4 regions of the Micromonospora sp. NPDC049645 genome follow, and region 1 is predicted to be linked to each of the others. Evidence: riboswitches for the same ligand, from Rfam matches in the RefSeq annotation. Region 1 holds a riboswitch; each other region holds the start of a gene.

Region 1 (4,005 bases):
CTCACCGGGGTCGTTGACGATGAACGGGTAGACCAGCGGCAGGTCGCCGAGGACCGCGTCGGGCGCGCAGTCGGCGGCCAGGCCGAGACCCTTGCCGGGCAGCCACTCCAGGGTGCCGTGCTTGCCCAGGTGCACCACGGCGTCCGCGCCGAAGCCGCCGTCCGCGACGGGAGCGCTCAACCAGCGGTACGCGGCCAGGTAGTGATGGCTGGGCGGCAGGTCCGGGTCGTGGTAGATGGCGATCGGGTTCTCCCCGAAACCGCGGGGTGGCTGGATCAGCAGCACCACGTTGCCGAAGCGCAGCCCGGCGAGCACGATGTCCCCGCCGTCGGTGTACAGCTCGCCGGGCGGTTCACCCCAGTGCTGCCGCATCCGCTCGCGCAGCTCGGCCGGGATCTGGTCGAACCAGCGCCGGTACGTCTGCCCCGGTATCCGGGCCTCGGCCGCGGCCAACTGCTCCGGGGTGAGCCACTCCACATCGTGACCACCGGCGGCGATCAGCGCGTGGATCAGCGCGTCCCCGTCGGCGGGTGGCGGCGCGTCGCCCAGGTCGTAGCCCTCCTCGGCCAGCGCGGCGAACAACCGGACCGCCGAGACCGGGGTGTCCAACCCCACGGCGTTGCCGACCCGGGAGTGCTTGGTCGGGTACGAGCTGAGCACCACGGCGATCCGCTTGTCGGGGTTGGGCACATACCGCAGCCGGGCGTGGCGCACCGCGATCCCGGCGACCCGGGCGGCCCGCTCGGGGTCGGCGGCGTAGATCGAGAGGCCGTCCGCGTCGATCTGCTTGAACGAGAACGGCACGGTGATGATCCGGCCGTCGAACTCGGGGATGGCCACCTGCATCGCCGCGTCCAACGGGGACAGTCCGGCGTCGCTGTCGGCCCACTGCGCGCGGGTGCTGGTCAGGCAGAGCGCCTGGATGATCGGCACCTCCAGGGCGGCCAGGGCGCCGACGTCCCAGGCGTCCTCGTCGCCGCCCCCGGAGGCGTCCGCGGCGACCGCGCCGCCGGCCGCGAGCACGGTGACCAGCAGGGCGTCGCAGCGGCTGAAGAGTTCGAGCGGGCCGGCGTGGCCGGTCAGCCCCCGCAGCGAGCCGCAGAAGATCGGCAGGGGGTTGCCGCCGGCCGCCCGTACCGCCTCGGCCAGCACGTCGACGAACCCGGTGTTACCGGCGAGGGCGTGCGCCCGGTAGAACACGATCCCCACGGTGGGCTGATCCGGATTCGTGACGTGCTCACCGTGCAGGCCGTACGCCGGGGTGGCTGAGGGCGGGGCGAAGCCCTCGCCGGTGAGCAGCACCGTGTCGGAGAGGAAACGGGCCAGCTGCCCGAGGTTATCCGGCCCACCCTCCACCAGGTACGCGAGCGCCTGGGTGACGACCCCGGACGGCACGGTGGAGATGGCCATCAGCTCGGCGTCGGGCAGCGCCTCGCCGCCGAGCACGACCGTCGGCACACCGGCGGCGAGCACCGCGTCGAGACCGTCGGGCCACGCCTGCCGACCGCCGAGCAGGCGTACGACGACGAGGGCGACCCCGTCGAGCAGGGCCGGCACCTCGTCGGCGGCGACCCGTGCGGGGTTGGCCAACCGGTAGTCGGCGTCGCTGGCGCGGGCCGCCAGCAGGTCGGTGTCGGCGGTGGAGAGCAGCAGAATGCGCACGGCAGGCTCCGGAAAGTGACGCCCCGAACCCTCACGGGTGACCGGAACGATGCGGGTGGGTAATGCGTCAGCCGGTACGACGGCCCGGGTGGACGACACACCGACGCGGGCGTCGGGGTCGGTCAGCGGCGGGCGCCCGGCTCAGTGGTGCCGGTGGCCGGTGTCCTCGGAGCGCACTGCCTGGAGCGCAAAACGACGATGTTCGTCGATGAATGAGACGCCGTGCGTCATCGGGTCCTCCTCGGGTGTCCACGCCCTGGGGTACGTCCCGACGGCCGAAGTATCCTGGCTTCCGGATCGACGCTCTCCCCCGGCCTTCCAACCGCAGACACACGGCCGTGACTCACGAGGGGGGATCGCTCCCCGGTGACAGTGGCGGGACCGCGTCGGAATTGCACCGACTTCCTTCACTGCCGTCAGGCCGCGAATGCTGCCACATCGGCGCGCCGCCGGTCAACGCAGGCCCCGGCGTCACCTACCCGCGATCACGAGATTGACCTGCGGAAATATCGGCGCGCAAGGGTTGTCTCATCGCCCCGACGGCAGGGCTCCGCCCTGGGTTACTCCTCAAGGCGTCGCGGCCGGCGGGTCAGTGACAGCCAGCCGAGGAAGCGCGCGTGCAGCACGGCAAGGTCGGGGCGACCGCCGAGTTCGTACAAGTCGTGGATGGCCTCGTTCATGCAGGACGTCAGGTACAGGGCCAGCGCCAGCGAGTGGCCGTAGAACTCGGCGACGAGATCGAGTTGCGCGCGGGAGCACGGCCACGCGGCGGCGCAGTTGCGGCACAACCAGGCGGGACGCATGGGTAGGTGCGGTCGGGACCGAAGACTCACACCATGAGCCTGCTCACCGCAACCGCCGCTATCCATCACAGGCCGTGATCCCTCGACGGATGACTTTCTTCCGCTCCCCGGATGACCTCCCGCTGCGGCCATCCGGTCAGTGGATAAGCTGGCCCTCACACTTGAGCGGGAAGGGAGCCATCCGTGAGCGTCCGGACAACTGCCGCGCTTACCATCTCCGACCTGCTGTGGGACCGCACCGACATGCTCGACGCCTTGGCCGCCCGCGATGTCGCGCAGGTATTCCGCCTCGTCCAGCGAGCCACCCACGTCAGCCAAACCACCCTGGGTGTCGCCACCGGGCTCAGCCAGGCGCAGGTCAGCGAAATCACCAGCGGTGCTCGCCGGGTCAGCAGCATCGACGTCCTCGCCCGCATCTGCACCGGCCTGTCCATGCCACGCCACGCCCGGATGACGTTCCTGCTCGGCGAACGCGACCAGACACCGACCGAACGGGACGCCAGTGGCCCGCAGGTCACGAAGGTTCTGCGGGACAGGCGCGCCGATGTCACCGCGATCTATTCCAGCCGGTCAGCTTTCGTGGCGGACCTGCCGCCGCACGTCCTCTTCGACCATGCCACGGACATCCGGGCGTCCGGCCTGTCGCTCAACCTCATTTGTCAGCAGTACGCCGACAACCACCTCCTGAAGCTCCTCGCCGCCGGCACCCGCCTCCGGTGCCTGTTCCTCGATCCCGCCGGTGCGGCAATCAGGCGGCAGGAGCGTGAGGACGACTACCCGGACGGACAACTCAGCGCGCTCACCGAACTCAACATCCAGAACCTGACCCGCCGCATTCGAGACCGACTCCCCGCCAGTGCCCGAGACAACCTCGCCATCGGGGTCTATGACGAGTCCATTCGCGCCAACCTACTTCTGATCGATGACCGGCTCTGCGTCGTTCAGCACTACCTACCGCAGCTGCGAGGCGTCGACTGCCCGACCATGGTCATCGAGCGCAACGCGAGCACCTCCGGCCTCTACCCGATCTTCGACGAGATGTTCAGCTCACTCTGGAATCGCAGCCGCCAGCTATGACCGACTACGCCCGTCTCCTTCCCCTCGCGAAGGAGGCCGTCGACCTGGCGCACGACCTGATGCGGACACTCCAGCCCGGTGCGCTGACCTTCAAGGGTGACCGCGACATGGCTTCCGAGTTGGACTACGCGATCGAGCGAGAGGTCCGCGAGCATCTGGCCGCCAAAGCTCCTGACATCGGATTCCTCGGCGAGGAGTACGGCAGCAGTGGCGACACCAGCACACTCACCTGGGCGCTCGACCCCATTGACGGCACCGTCAACTTCGTCCACGGCTCGCCCCTGTGCGCGATCTCCCTCGGGCTCATCCACGCCACCCACGCTGTCCTCGGCGTCATCGACCTTCCGTTCCTCGGCACTCGCTACCACGCCGTGAAGGGACACGGCGCCTACGCCAACGATCGACGCATCCACGCCAGCGGGGTCACGGACCTCAAGGACGCCGTCGTCGCCATCGGCGACTA
Region 2 (4,005 bases), on a different contig from region 1:
ACGTTCGTGCTCGTACCAACCCTGCTCCAACTTCCCGCGGCCACCGGCTACGGGTTCGGCAAGACGGTGTCCCAGGCGGGCCTGTTCCTGCTGCCCACCGTCCTGATGATGGTGGTCTTCGGCCCCCTCGCGGGTCTGCTGGACCGCCGCTTCGGTCCCAAGGTCCCGATGTTCCTCGGCACGGTCGCGGTCGTCGTCGCGTTCGCGCTGCCGGCACTCGCGCACGGCGCGACCTGGCAGGTGCTGCTCTCCGGGGTGCTCACCGGCGCCGGCATCGGCCTGGCGTTCGCGGCGATGTCCAACGCCATCATCGAGAGCGTCCCGGCCGGGCAGACCGGCGAGGCGAGCGGCGTCAACACCATCGCCCGGACCATCGGCAGCAGCATCGGCGCGGCGGTCGTCGCGGCCGTCATCACGTCGAACAGCACCCCGCAGGGACTGCCCACGGACGCGGCGTTCACCGCCGGCTTCTGGGTGTGCGCGGGCGTCGCGGTCCTGGCCGTGTTCGCGGCACTCGCCCTGCCCTCGGCGCGTCGCCGCCACGAGCAGGCCGTCGCCGCCGGTGTCGATGACCTTCCGCCCGAGCCGGTCGAGCTGCACCTGCCCCACCGCCACTGAGGAGACGGCTGACAGCCGCCGAACACGCGCAGGCCGGGCCCATCCACTCCTGGTGGGCACGGCCTGCGTCGTTGGCGGTGCCTCAACCCGCTCGCGCAGTGCTGAACCGCAGTTGCCAGCGCCCGCCCTGGGCGGTGAGCCGGACGACCGCCAACGGCTCCACGTCCACCCGCCGGTAGGTCGCCGTCGGCAGATCGAGGGCATGGACCACCGCCACCCGGATCACCAGTGGGTGGGTGACCGCGACGATCCGTTGACCGACCCCGCGCTGGTCGTCCAACCAGCGACCCACCCGAGCCCGCACCGCACCGACGGACTCACCACCGTGCGGCGCGCAGTCCGGCGCGGACAGCCAGTCGTGCAATGCCCGTGGCTGCGTGACGGCTACCTCATCGAGCGACCGGCCGGCCCAGTCGCCGTAGTCGCAGTCGGCCAACGCCACCTCGACGCTCGGCAGCAGACCGAGGGCGTCCGCGGTCTGTCGGGCCGCTGCGGCCGGGCTGGACAGGCAGACGTCGTGCGCGCCGAGAGGTCCACGCCGCTCCGCGCCCGTGCGGGCGAGGGCGGCACGCCGGCCACCCTCGTCCAGGCTGTCGTCGCTCGTGCCGAAATGGGCCCGGCGCAGGGCGGTGGTGTGAGCGTGGGCGACCAGCTGGAGGCTGGTGCCGGTCACGTGCCCGGCAGCGCGGTGGCGGCCCGGCGACGCCGCTCGTGGTGCATCAGGGCCGCGAACAGCAGACCGATGCCCGTCCAGAGCACGACCTGCGTGCCGAGTGAGGCCAGCCGGAAGTTCCACAGCAGGGTCGCCGGAAAGTCGGCGGGGACCTCCTGAAAGGAGGGCATCACCACGTACGACACTGCCGTGACCAGCAGGAACCCACCCACCGCCGCAGCGGCGCGCAGCCACGGCGGCGCCTGGGCGCCGACCGACCGGTAGCCCAGCGTGCCGGCCCACACGGCCACCAGGCCGAGCACCACCATCAGCAGGTAGGTGACGGTCCGCTGGTTGATGGTGGCCGGATCGCCGACCGCCGGCGGGTTCGCCGGGTACTTGAGAAACGGCACGATCACCGCGCCGAGCAGCGCCGCGCCGGCCAGCAGCAGACCGGCCCGCCCGTCGTCGTCACCACGCCGCCGACGGGACAGCAGAACGTACGCCGTGGCCAGCAGGCCACCCATCGCGGCGCCGAACAGGCTGGTGGCCAGGAACAGGCCGCCACGCTGGCCGGTCCGACTGACCAGGGCGTCCTCGTGATCGTGCGCGCCGGCGGCGGGCTCGGCGTGCGTCGCCGCGTCCTCGATGGCGATGGCCGCCTCGACGTGCGGCTCACCGGCGACGTACGCGAACGCGCCGGCGAGCAGGCCGGCGATCAGGCCGGCGAGCAGCCCACGGACGAGGACGGCGACGAACGGGGGAGCGCTTGTGGTGTTCAGTGGCACGGGACACCGAGCAGGTGCCGACCGTCGTGCATCAGCTCGTGCAGGTACATCCCGCTGCGCGACACCGCACCCTGGTCGAAGGCGACGAGGTACGTCAGCAGGGCGAGCACGGCGACGGTCGCCAGGACGGTCCACAGCAGACGGGTGGTGCCAGCGGGGTGCACCACCGGCTGGCTGGAAGCGGAGCTAGACATGAATACACGAACCTCCCCAGGGATGACGCGTCCCCATCGCAAGGCTGCGGACGACCGAGCGTCCTGGCTCGCGGCCCCCATTGAGGTGGGAACCGCTCACAGTGGCGCGACCGCGCCGGAATCACACCGGCTTCCCTCGCGTCGCCGCAGATAGTGGGTCGACGGTATCGGTGCCGCCTCGGACGGTCAACCCTGGGTCCCGTACTCCGTGGGCGTCCGCCCGGCGCTGGGCCAGCCCCGCAGCTGCCGGCGGATTCGTCAGACCAAAGGGATGACCTGGGCGATGGCCGGCTTTGGCGGTGCCGTCGGCAGCGGAAAGTTCCCTCTCGACAACCGTGAATTCATGAAGATTCGATGCTTTGCCCGCGGCGGGCGCGCGTTCCTTGAGCTGCCACTGGCCTGTTACCGCTAACATGGTCAACCTGCGGGTTTGGCTCTGTGGGCCCGGGTCGACGTCGTCGGTCGGCCCGGTGCCGGGCGGGGTGTGGGGTGGACGTGAAGCGCCAGGACGGGGGTCCGGTGACGGCTGGCGGAGCCGCGCGACGAGCGGGGATCATCGACGCGCACCATCACCTCTGGGTCCGGGCGCGGCACCCGCAGCCCTGGATCGACCCGCACACCATGGCCGCGATCGACGACGACTTCACGCCCGTCGAACTCGCCCCGGCGGCCCGGGTCGCCGGGGTCACCCAGACGGTGGTCGTACAGTCCGTCGCGGTGCGGTCGGAGACGCCCGAGCTGCTCGGCGTCGCGGCTGACGATCCACTCATCGCCGGGGTCGTCGGCTGGGTCGACCTCACCGCCGACGAGGTCGGCCGTCGCCTCGACCGGCTGAGGGCGGCGCGCGGCGGGGAGCGGTTGGTCGGGATCCGCCACCTGGTGCAGTCCGAGCCCGACCCGACGTATCTCGACCGCCCCGACGTGCGGCGGGGCATCGCCGCCGTGGGGGCCGCTGGTCTCGCCTTCGACCTGCTGGTGCGCCCCCGTCAGCTGCCGGCGGCCATCCGGCTCGTCCGCGACCTCCCCGAGGTGCGGTTCGTTCTCGACCACCTCGGCAAGCCTCCGCTCGGGCGCGCCGACCTCGGCGACTGGCCCAGCGACCTCCGGGCGCTCGCGGCCGAGCCCAACACGACGGCGAAGCTCTCCGGTCTGGTGACCGAGGTGGACGGCGGGTTCTGGACGACGGCCGACCTGCGGCCCGCCGTCGAGCACGCGCTCGACGTGTTCGGCCCGGACCGGCTGATGTTCGGCTCGGACTGGCCGGTCTGCCTGCTCGCCACCTCGTACGTTCGCTGGGTCACCGTCCTGGATGGCCTGCTGGGGTCGTTGAGCGACCACGAGCGTGCGGCGATCTGGCGGCAGACCGCAGGCAGGGTGTACCGGCTGACCGCGTCGTGACGCCGCGAGGGCTTCCGACCTGATGACATAGCATGTTATCGATAACATGCGATGGGCTGCGGTGGGTGTTCGCTGGTCGGACGGATGCCGGGGCGTGCGCGGGTAACGATGACAAAACATGGTCGCAAGTCCTTGGCAACATACGTGAATGCGTGGCAAGGTAACGCCTGATCGTGGGAAACATCCGACCTATATCTGGTGGGCCGCGCGGGCACGACGCCGCCCTTCCCGTCGAGTGGGTCCGGTTGCTCGCAGGTGCTTGGCTCGTCGGCGGGTCCCCGTCGCGTGTCGGCGCCACGCTTGGGGAGGTCAGGTCCGACGATGAGTACCGTCGAGGCAACCGCCGGCACGCAAC
Region 3 (4,005 bases), on a different contig from region 1:
GGACTGGTCGGCTCCTCGATCCACAGTGGCGTGAACTGGGCCAGGGCCTTGACCCACTCGATGGCCTGACCGACGTCCCACACCTGGTTGGCGTCGATCATCAGGTTGCGATCCGGACCGAGGATCTCCCGCGCGATCCCGCAGCGGCGGATGTCGTCGTCGAGGTTGGCGCCCACCTTGAGCTTGACGTAGCCGTAGCCGGAGTCCACCGCCTCCTGGCACAGCCGGCGCAGCTTGTCGTCGCCGTAGCCGAGCCAGCCCGCCGAGGTGGTGTAGGCGGGGTAGCCGGTCCGGTCCAGCTCGGCGAGTCGGTCGGCCTTCGTGCTCTCCTTGGCGCGCAGGATGGCCAGCGCCTCGTCCCGGGTGAGCGCGTCGGACAGGTAGCGCAGGTCCGCGATGTCGACGAGTTGCTCCGGGGACATGTCGACGAGCAGCCGCCACAGCGGCTTGTCGGCGGCCCGCGCGACCAGGTCCCACGACGCGTTCAACACGGCCGCCAGCGACAGGTGGACCACGCCCTTCTCCGGGCCGAGCCACCGCAGTTGGGAGTCGGAGGTGAGCAGGCGGTAGAGGGCGCCCATGTCCGCCGCCATGGTCGCCACGTCCAGGCCCACGAGGCGCTGTGCCTGGTGGACCGCCGCCGCCACGACGATGTCGTTGCCTCGACCGATGGTGAAGGTCAGGCCGTGGCCCTCCAGCGGCGCGCCCACGCTGTCGACGCCGTCGGTGTGCAGGACGACGTAGGCCGCGGAGTAGTCGCCGTCCTTGTTCATCGCGTCGGAGCCGTCGGCGGTCAGGGAGGTGGGGAAGCGGACGTCCTGCACGGTGACAGCAGTGATCTGCGGCATGCGCTCCTCGCCCGGCTCGACCAAAGATCAGATGATCACTGGGAGTATACGGAGGGCCGCTTCGGCCCGTCAACGATGTCGATCACCACGGACCCATAGTCATATGATGTTTCTGGCACCGGGGTAATCCGCCTTGCCGGCCGTGGTGGCAATTGACCGGCCGAGTGCGCGGGAACGAGGTCGCCGAAGATTAGATGTTCTACGCGAGTAAGAGAGCATTGACGGTGGCATATGCGTCCGGTATGCGGTGCTGCCACCTCGATACGTCACATCTCTGTCCACTGTCCAAACCGGCCGGGAAGCCCGTCTCCGCGGCCCGGCCGCGGTCGGGTCGCGCCGGGTCGATGGCTCGGGTGATCGTCATCACCAACCGACCGCCGACACGCCCGAGACCGACATGTGGGGTGTGACAACGGCTGCGTCCCTATATATGGTGTCGAGCGCAGCTGGTTCGGCCGCTCATCCGGCGCGGTCGAGGCAACAGGGAACCCGGTGGAAATCCGGGACTGTCCCGCAGCGGTGAGTGGGAACGACCGCCGTCATCAGCACTGGGCCACCCCTCGGCCTGGGAAGCGACGGCCAGTAGGAGACCGGCGACCCCGGTCGTGCCCACGAGTCCGAAGACCTGCCAGCGCGCCGCGTACCCGCACCCGGGTGGGCGGCGGTCCGAAGCCGCGTGGGACGGCCGACGCCACCTGGACCCACGCCTGGCTGGCGTGGCGTCCGCCGGTGTCTGTCCCCTCGCGTCCGGACCACCAGGTCTCGAACTCCGAGGAGCGAGTGGTGACAGTCACCGAGGTAGTCCCGACCAGCGGCGACGCGGCCCTGCGGCGCACGCCGATGCAGGTCCGCAAGCGCGACGGCGACACCGAACCCGTGGACGTGAACAAGATCGTCCGGGCGGTCGAGCGGTGGGCCGACGACCTGACCGATGTCGACCCGATGCGGGTGGCCACCCGCACGATCAGCGGCCTGTACGACGGCGCGACGACGGCCGAGCTGGACCGGCTGTCCATCCAGACCGCGGCCGAGATGATCGGGGAGGAGCCCCAGTACTCGCGCCTCGCCGCGCGGCTGCTGGCCGGCTACGTCGACAAGGAGGTACGTCGACAGGGCACCACCTCGTTCAGCACGGCGATCCGGGTCGGTCACGCCGAGGGTCTGATCGGCGACGACACCGCCGCGTTCGTCGCCGCACACGCCGCGACGCTCGACGCCGCCGTCGACCCGGACGGCGACCGCCGGTTCGAGTACTTCGGCCTGCGCACGGTGTACGACCGCTACCTGCTGCGCCACCCCACCAGCCGACTGGTGCTGGAAACTCCGCAGTACTGGCTGCTGCGGGTGGCCTGCGGTCTGTCCCGGACGGCGGACGAGGCGGTCGACTTCTACCGGCTGATGTCCAGCCTCGCCTACCTGCCCAGCTCACCGACCTTGTTCAACTCCGGCACCCGGCACACCCAGATGTCGTCCTGCTACCTGGTCGACTCGCCGCGCGACGAACTGGACTCGATCTATGCGCGGTACGCCCAGGTCGCCAACCTGTCCAAGTTCGCCGGCGGCATCGGCATCGCCTACTCCCGGGTGCGCTCCCGGGGGGCGCTGATCCGGGGCACCAACGGGCAGTCCAACGGGATCGTGCCGTGGCTGCGGACGCTGGACGCGAGCGTCGCCGCGGTCAACCAGGGCGGCCGGCGCAAGGGCGCGGCCTGCGTCTACCTGGAGCCGTGGCACCCGGACATCGAGGAGTTCCTGCAACTGCGGGACAACACCGGCGAGGACGCCCGGCGCACCCACAACCTCAACCTGGCCAACTGGATTCCGGACGAGTTCATGCGCCGGGTCGAGGCCGACGAGATGTGGTCGCTGTTCGACCCGCACGCGGTGCCCGAACTACCCGACCTGTGGGGGGAGCGGTTCGACGCCGCGTACCGGGAGGCCGAGGCGCAGGGTCGCTACGTGCGGCAGGTCCCGGCCCGGGAGCTGTACGGGAAGATGATGCGGACCCTCGCCCAGACCGGCAACGGGTGGATGACCTTCAAGGACGCCGCCAACCGGCTCTGCAACCAGACCGCCGAGCCGGGCAACGTGGTGCACCTGTCCAACCTCTGCACCGAGATCATCGAGGTGTCCAGCGACGCCGAGACCGCCGTGTGCAACCTCGGTTCGGTGAACCTCGCCGCCCACCTCACCGACGGGGGAGTCGACTGGGAGCGGCTGCGCGCCACGGTGCGGACGGCGGTGACCTTCCTCGACCGGGTCATCGACATCAACTACTACCCGACCGCGCAGGCGGCGGCGAGCAACCCCCGCTGGCGGCCGGTCGGGCTCGGGCTGATGGGGCTCCAGGACGTCTTCTTCGCGCTGCGGCTGCCGTTCGACTCGCCAGCCGCCCGGGAGCTGTCCACCCGGATCAGCGAGGAGCTGTACCTGACCGCGCTGGAGACCTCCGCCGACCTGGCTCGCGACTTCGGGGCACACCCGGCGTACCCGCAGACCCGGGCCGCGCGGGGCCAGCTGCAACCCGACCTGTGGGGTGTCGAGGGTACGCAGACCGCGCGGTGGGACGCGCTGCGTGAGCGGGTCGAGGCGTACGGGCTGCGCAACTCCCTGCTGGTGGCGGTCGCGCCGACCGCGACCATCGCCTCGATCGCCGGGTGCTACGAGTGCATCGAGCCGCAGGTGTCCAACCTGTTCAAGCGCGAGACCCTGTCGGGGGAGTTCCTCCAGGTCAACACCGCGCTGGTACGTGAGCTGAAGGCCCGTGGTCTGTGGACCGAGCGGATTCGCTCGGCGATCAAGCGGGCCGAGGGGTCGGTGCAGGACATCGCGGAGCTGCCGGCCGGCGTACGCGAGTTGTTCCGCACCGCCTGGGAGCTGCCGCAGCGGGCGCTGATCGACCTGGCCGCCGCCCGCGCCCCGTTCATCGACCAGTCCCAGTCGCTGAACCTGTTCCTCGCCTCGCCCACCATCGGCAAGCTCTCCTCGATGTACCTGTACGCCTGGAAGGCCGGGCTGAAGACCACCTACTACCTGCGCTCGCGCCCCGCCACCCGGATCCAGCAGGCCACCGTCAGCGCCGTCGCGCCCGTCGCCGTCAGCGCCGTCGCGCCCGTCGTTGTCGACGCGGAGGCGCTGGCCTGCTCGCTGGAGAACC
Region 4 (4,005 bases), on a different contig from region 1:
GATGAAGGCCCTCGTCACCGCCGCCTCGGCAGCCGCCCTGCTACTCCTGGCCACGGGCAGCGCGTCCCACGCCCGGCCGGCCGCCGACGCACCCTGCTCCGGGCAGATCCACCCCAACCCCGGGTTCGAGCGCGGCACCACCGGCTGGACCGCCGGCCCCCGCATCGTCGTGTTGGGCGACACGACCCGGCCCGCACACACCGGCCGTGCGTACGCCACCTTCGCCGGGCTGGACGTGACGCGTAGCGACCTGCTGCGCACCACCGTCACCGTGCCCGCCAACTGCGACCTGACGGTCCGCTTCTGGGTCCGGACGACCACCAGCGAGACCAGCCGTGGCGACTACCTGAACGTCGGGCTGGCGGTCACCGGGATCCCCCCGAAGACGAGGTTCTCGCTGGCCTTCGACGGTGGGTCGCAGTGGCGGCAGTACGCCATGTCGACGGGGACGGCGACGACCGAGCGCACCGCCACGATCAGCTTCTTGGCCAGCGAGACGGCCGGCAACGGCGTCACGGCCTTCGACGTCGACGACGTGACCCACACGTTGAGTTGACGGGTCCGTCAGCTGTCGAACGACTGCGTCCAACCTCCAGCGACGCAGGTCGGTGGCGGCTCGCCTGCCTCGGCCGGCAGACGTGTCGCGGTCAGGTCCGGGCGTAGCGCGGCACGTACTCCTGGCCGCTGAGGGACTGGATGGTGGCCATCAGGGTGTCGGTGAGGCGGCGGACGTCCGCGGGCGCGTCGATCCGCACCGGGATCGCCGGCCCGAAGGTGATGCTGATCGGGTGGCGTCGGGGAAGGCGGGCACCGGGCGGACGTACGCGGTCGGTGCCGCGGATGCCGACCGGAATGATCGGGACGCCGGCCTGGTGGGCGAGGCGGACCGTGCCGGTGCGACCACGGTAGAGGCGGCCGTCGGGAGAACGCGTGCCCTCGGGGAAGATGGCGACCAGGCCGCCGGAGCGGAGTACGGGGATGGCGGCGTCGAACGCCGAGAGGACCGCGCGGCCGCCGCCCCGCTCGACCGGAATGGCGCCCAGGCCGGTGACCGCCCGCCGGGTGAGGTGACCGAGGGGCCCCGGAGAGCGGAAGTACTCGGCCTTGGCCCAGAAGGCGACGTGTCGGGGGGTCAGGATTCCGAGGAACAACTGGTCGGCGATCGACAGGTGGTTGGCGGCCAGGATCGCGCCTCCGGATTCGGGGAGGTGACCGAGGCCGGTGACGGTGGGACGCCAGGAGTGGCGGAGGTATCGGCCGATGGTGCGCTGGGCCACTGCGTACAGGGGTGGGGTCTCGGTCATGCGGCGGGTCCAAGGTGGGCGGTGAGGGTGGCGTCGAGGAGGACGTCGGGATCGGTGGCGCCGGTTGCGAGGGTGAGACTGCCCCAGTTCCACAGTTGGGCGAGGCCGTGCAGGTTGGCCCAGAGTGCTGCGGCGACGACCTCGGCTGGTGGCTCGGGCTCGGGCCGGGCCTGCGCGACCAGGTCGGTGAGGAGGCGGAACAGCGGCAGGCTGAGCTCGCGCAGTCCCAGGTGGCCGCTCTCCAGCAGGTCGTGGCGAAACATCAGCTCGTATCGGCCGCGGCGGGTGGCGGCGAAGTCGAGGTAAACCCGGGCGAGCGCGGCAAGCCGGGCGCGTGGGTGGTCGCCAGTCGTCCCGGTCAGGGTGGAGTTCGCCCGGGCGGCGAGGTCGGTGAAGCCGTCGCGGGCGATCGCCGACAGCAACTCCAGGTGGGTGGGAAAGTAGCGGCGCGGCGCGCCGTGCGAGACGCCGGCGTGTCGGGCGATCTCTCGCAGCGACACCCGGGACGGACCCTCGTTGTCGAGCAGTTCGCCACCGACCCGGATGAGGCGTTCGCGGAGACCCTCGTCAGCGTGCACAGACGCTGTCTACCAGAGGTGAGTAGACAACGTCTACCCTGCTGCTGCCGGTCGCCACGTCGTCCCGGGTTCGTCCGGGGCCGCTATGGTCTGCGGTGGCACAAACGTTGCGAGGTGCCCCGCGCGAGTGGGGAGAATCGGGAAGCCGGTGTGAATCCGGCACGGGCCCGCCGCGGTGACCGGGGAGCTGCCACCCACGCGTACCAGACGCAGCCACTGGCCCTGAGGGGCTGGGAAGGCGGGTGACCAGCGTAGATCCGGGAGTCCGAAGACCGGCCTCGCGTCATGGGCCCCGTGAGGGGCACGAGCGCAGCGGGAGCCTGCCTTGAACACCGGACTCTACGAGACCATCCACCGCCGCCGGGACGTACGGGCCCAGTTCACCGGGGCGCCGATCCCCGACGAGACGTTGCAGAGGATCCTCACGGCGGCGCACGCCGCGCCGAGCGTCGGTCTCTCCCAGCCCTGGGACTTCATCCTGGTCCGCGATCCGCAGCTGCGGCAGGAGTTCCACCGGCACGTGGAACAGGAGAGAGACACCTTCGCGGCCACCCTCGACGCCGCGGCGGCGGAGCGCTTCGCCCGGATCAAGATCGATGGTGTACGCGAGTCGACGGTGTCGGTCGTGGTCACCTACGACCCCGAGCGGGGCGGACCGGCCGTGCTCGGCCGTCACGCGATCGCCGACGCCGGCCTCTACTCGGTCTGTCTGGCGATCCAGAACCTGTGGCTGGCCGCGACCGCCGAGCAGCTCGGCGTTGGTTGGGTCTCGTTCTACCGGGAGCCGTTCCTACGCGACCTGCTCGCCATCCCGGCCAGCATCCGCCCCGTGGCGTGGCTCTGCGTCGGCCCGGTCACCCATCTGGAGCAGACGCCGGACCTGGAACGGCACGGCTGGCGCCAGCGACGCCCGCTGTCGTCGGTGATCCACCACGATCGGTGGACAACCGGGTGACCGGGTGACCGGGTGACTGGCGCGGCGCAGCCGGCGGACCGTACCCGTCGGCGGAGTTCAGTGGCCACGGAACGCCTCCTCAAGCCACCACGAGCCGCGCGCGGCGGACACCTTGGCGTCGACCACCATCGGCCGCGTCCGGGGTCCCGCGAGCCACGTGCGTAGCGGTCCGAGATCGTCCACGGTCCGCACGGTCACCCCGTCGCAGCCGTAACCACGGGCGATGGCGGCCAGGTCGGTCTCGGGGAAGGTGACCGTCTCCAACGGGTGCCCGTCCGGGCCGAAGTGGTGCACCTCGGCGCCGTACGCCGCGTCGTCGTAGATCACCACGAGCAGGGGTAGCGCCAGGCGGACGGCGGTGACCAGCTCGGTCGCGGACATGACGAAGCCACCGTCGCCGAGCGCGGCGACGGTGAGCCGGTCCGGCCGGGCCACCGCCGCGCCGAGCGCACTGGCCAGGCCGAGCCCGACCGACTGGAACGCCTGCGTGAAGCAGAATCCGGCCACGTCCGGCACGTCGAGCCACATCGACGGGTAGCCCATGAAGTTGCCGGAGTCGACCGCCACCGTCCGGTCGGGCGGCAGCAGGTCGTCCAATGCGGCGGAGAGCGTCCTCGGGTCGATTCTCGCCGGGGCGTCGGCCCGCGCCGGGGCGCTCTCGTCCCGGTACGGGACCGTCCGCCACCGGCCGTGGTCGCGGATCCGTTGCGCCAGCTCCGGCGTACGCCAGCCGCCGGCCCCGCCGCCCGCGGGCCCCCTGCGGGCGGCGGCGCCCAGTCGCGCGAGCACCTCCTCGGCGACCGCCGCCACCTCGCCGGTCACCGCCACGTCCACCGGGCGGTTCACCCCGAACGCGGCCGGGTCGCGGTCCACCTGGACGACGACGGCCGAGGGCGCAATCAGTTCCCCGTGCCGGGTGGTCCACATGTTCAGCGTGCTGCCCCACGCGACGACCAGGTCCGCCGCGCCGATCAACTCGGCCGCGAGGGGGGTGGCAAAGCCGCCGGCCACATCGAGGTTCCACGGATTCCCGGCGAACAGTCCCTTCGCCGCGGCCGAGACCGCGAGCAGCGCGCCGCACGCGTCGGCGAGCCGGGTCAACGGTTCCCGGGCCGCGCGGGCACCCCGACCCGCGATGAAGACCGGTCGCCGTGCCGCCCCAAGCGCG

The links. A riboswitch is a leader RNA that binds a small molecule or an ion and turns the genes downstream of it on or off. The one in region 1 is predicted to bind cobalamin.
Region 2: another riboswitch for cobalamin. It lies ahead of AB0J33_RS25845 (CbtB domain-containing protein); the one in region 1 lies ahead of cobN (cobaltochelatase subunit CobN).
Region 3: another riboswitch for cobalamin. It lies ahead of AB0J33_RS25880 (ribonucleoside-diphosphate reductase subunit alpha); the one in region 1 lies ahead of cobN (cobaltochelatase subunit CobN).
Region 4: another riboswitch for cobalamin. It lies ahead of bluB (5,6-dimethylbenzimidazole synthase); the one in region 1 lies ahead of cobN (cobaltochelatase subunit CobN).

Annotation. Positions count from the first base shown of each region.
Region 1 covers NZ_JBFAOI010000005.1:258,305-262,309, reverse strand. The annotation lists gene cobN (cobaltochelatase subunit CobN) at 1-1,662, opposite strand, end outside; cobalamin riboswitch at 1,941-2,070, opposite strand; gene AB0J33_RS14820 (hypothetical protein) at 2,223-2,495, opposite strand; gene AB0J33_RS14815 (DUF5919 domain-containing protein) at 2,649-3,542, shown strand; gene AB0J33_RS14810 (inositol monophosphatase family protein) at 3,539-4,005, shown strand, end outside.
Region 2 covers NZ_JBFAOI010000014.1:99,041-103,045, forward strand. The annotation lists gene AB0J33_RS25830 (MFS transporter) at 1-618, shown strand, start outside; gene AB0J33_RS25835 (histidine phosphatase family protein) at 701-1,291, opposite strand; gene AB0J33_RS25840 (CbtA family protein) at 1,288-2,058, opposite strand; gene AB0J33_RS25845 (CbtB domain-containing protein) at 2,049-2,252, opposite strand; cobalamin riboswitch at 2,287-2,439, opposite strand; gene AB0J33_RS25850 (amidohydrolase family protein) at 2,772-3,650, shown strand; gene AB0J33_RS25855 (ABC transporter permease) at 3,972-4,005, shown strand, end outside.
Region 3 covers NZ_JBFAOI010000014.1:107,281-111,285, forward strand. The annotation lists gene AB0J33_RS25875 (L-fuconate dehydratase) at 1-848, opposite strand, end outside; cobalamin riboswitch at 1,279-1,496, shown strand; gene AB0J33_RS25880 (ribonucleoside-diphosphate reductase subunit alpha) at 1,689-4,005, shown strand, end outside.
Region 4 covers NZ_JBFAOI010000010.1:36,575-40,579, forward strand. The annotation lists gene AB0J33_RS22015 (hypothetical protein) at 2-556, shown strand; gene AB0J33_RS22020 (lysophospholipid acyltransferase family protein) at 648-1,304, opposite strand; gene AB0J33_RS22025 (TetR/AcrR family transcriptional regulator) at 1,301-1,882, opposite strand; cobalamin riboswitch at 1,978-2,178, shown strand; gene bluB (5,6-dimethylbenzimidazole synthase) at 2,208-2,837, shown strand; gene AB0J33_RS22035 (thiamine pyrophosphate-binding protein) at 2,895-4,005, opposite strand, start outside.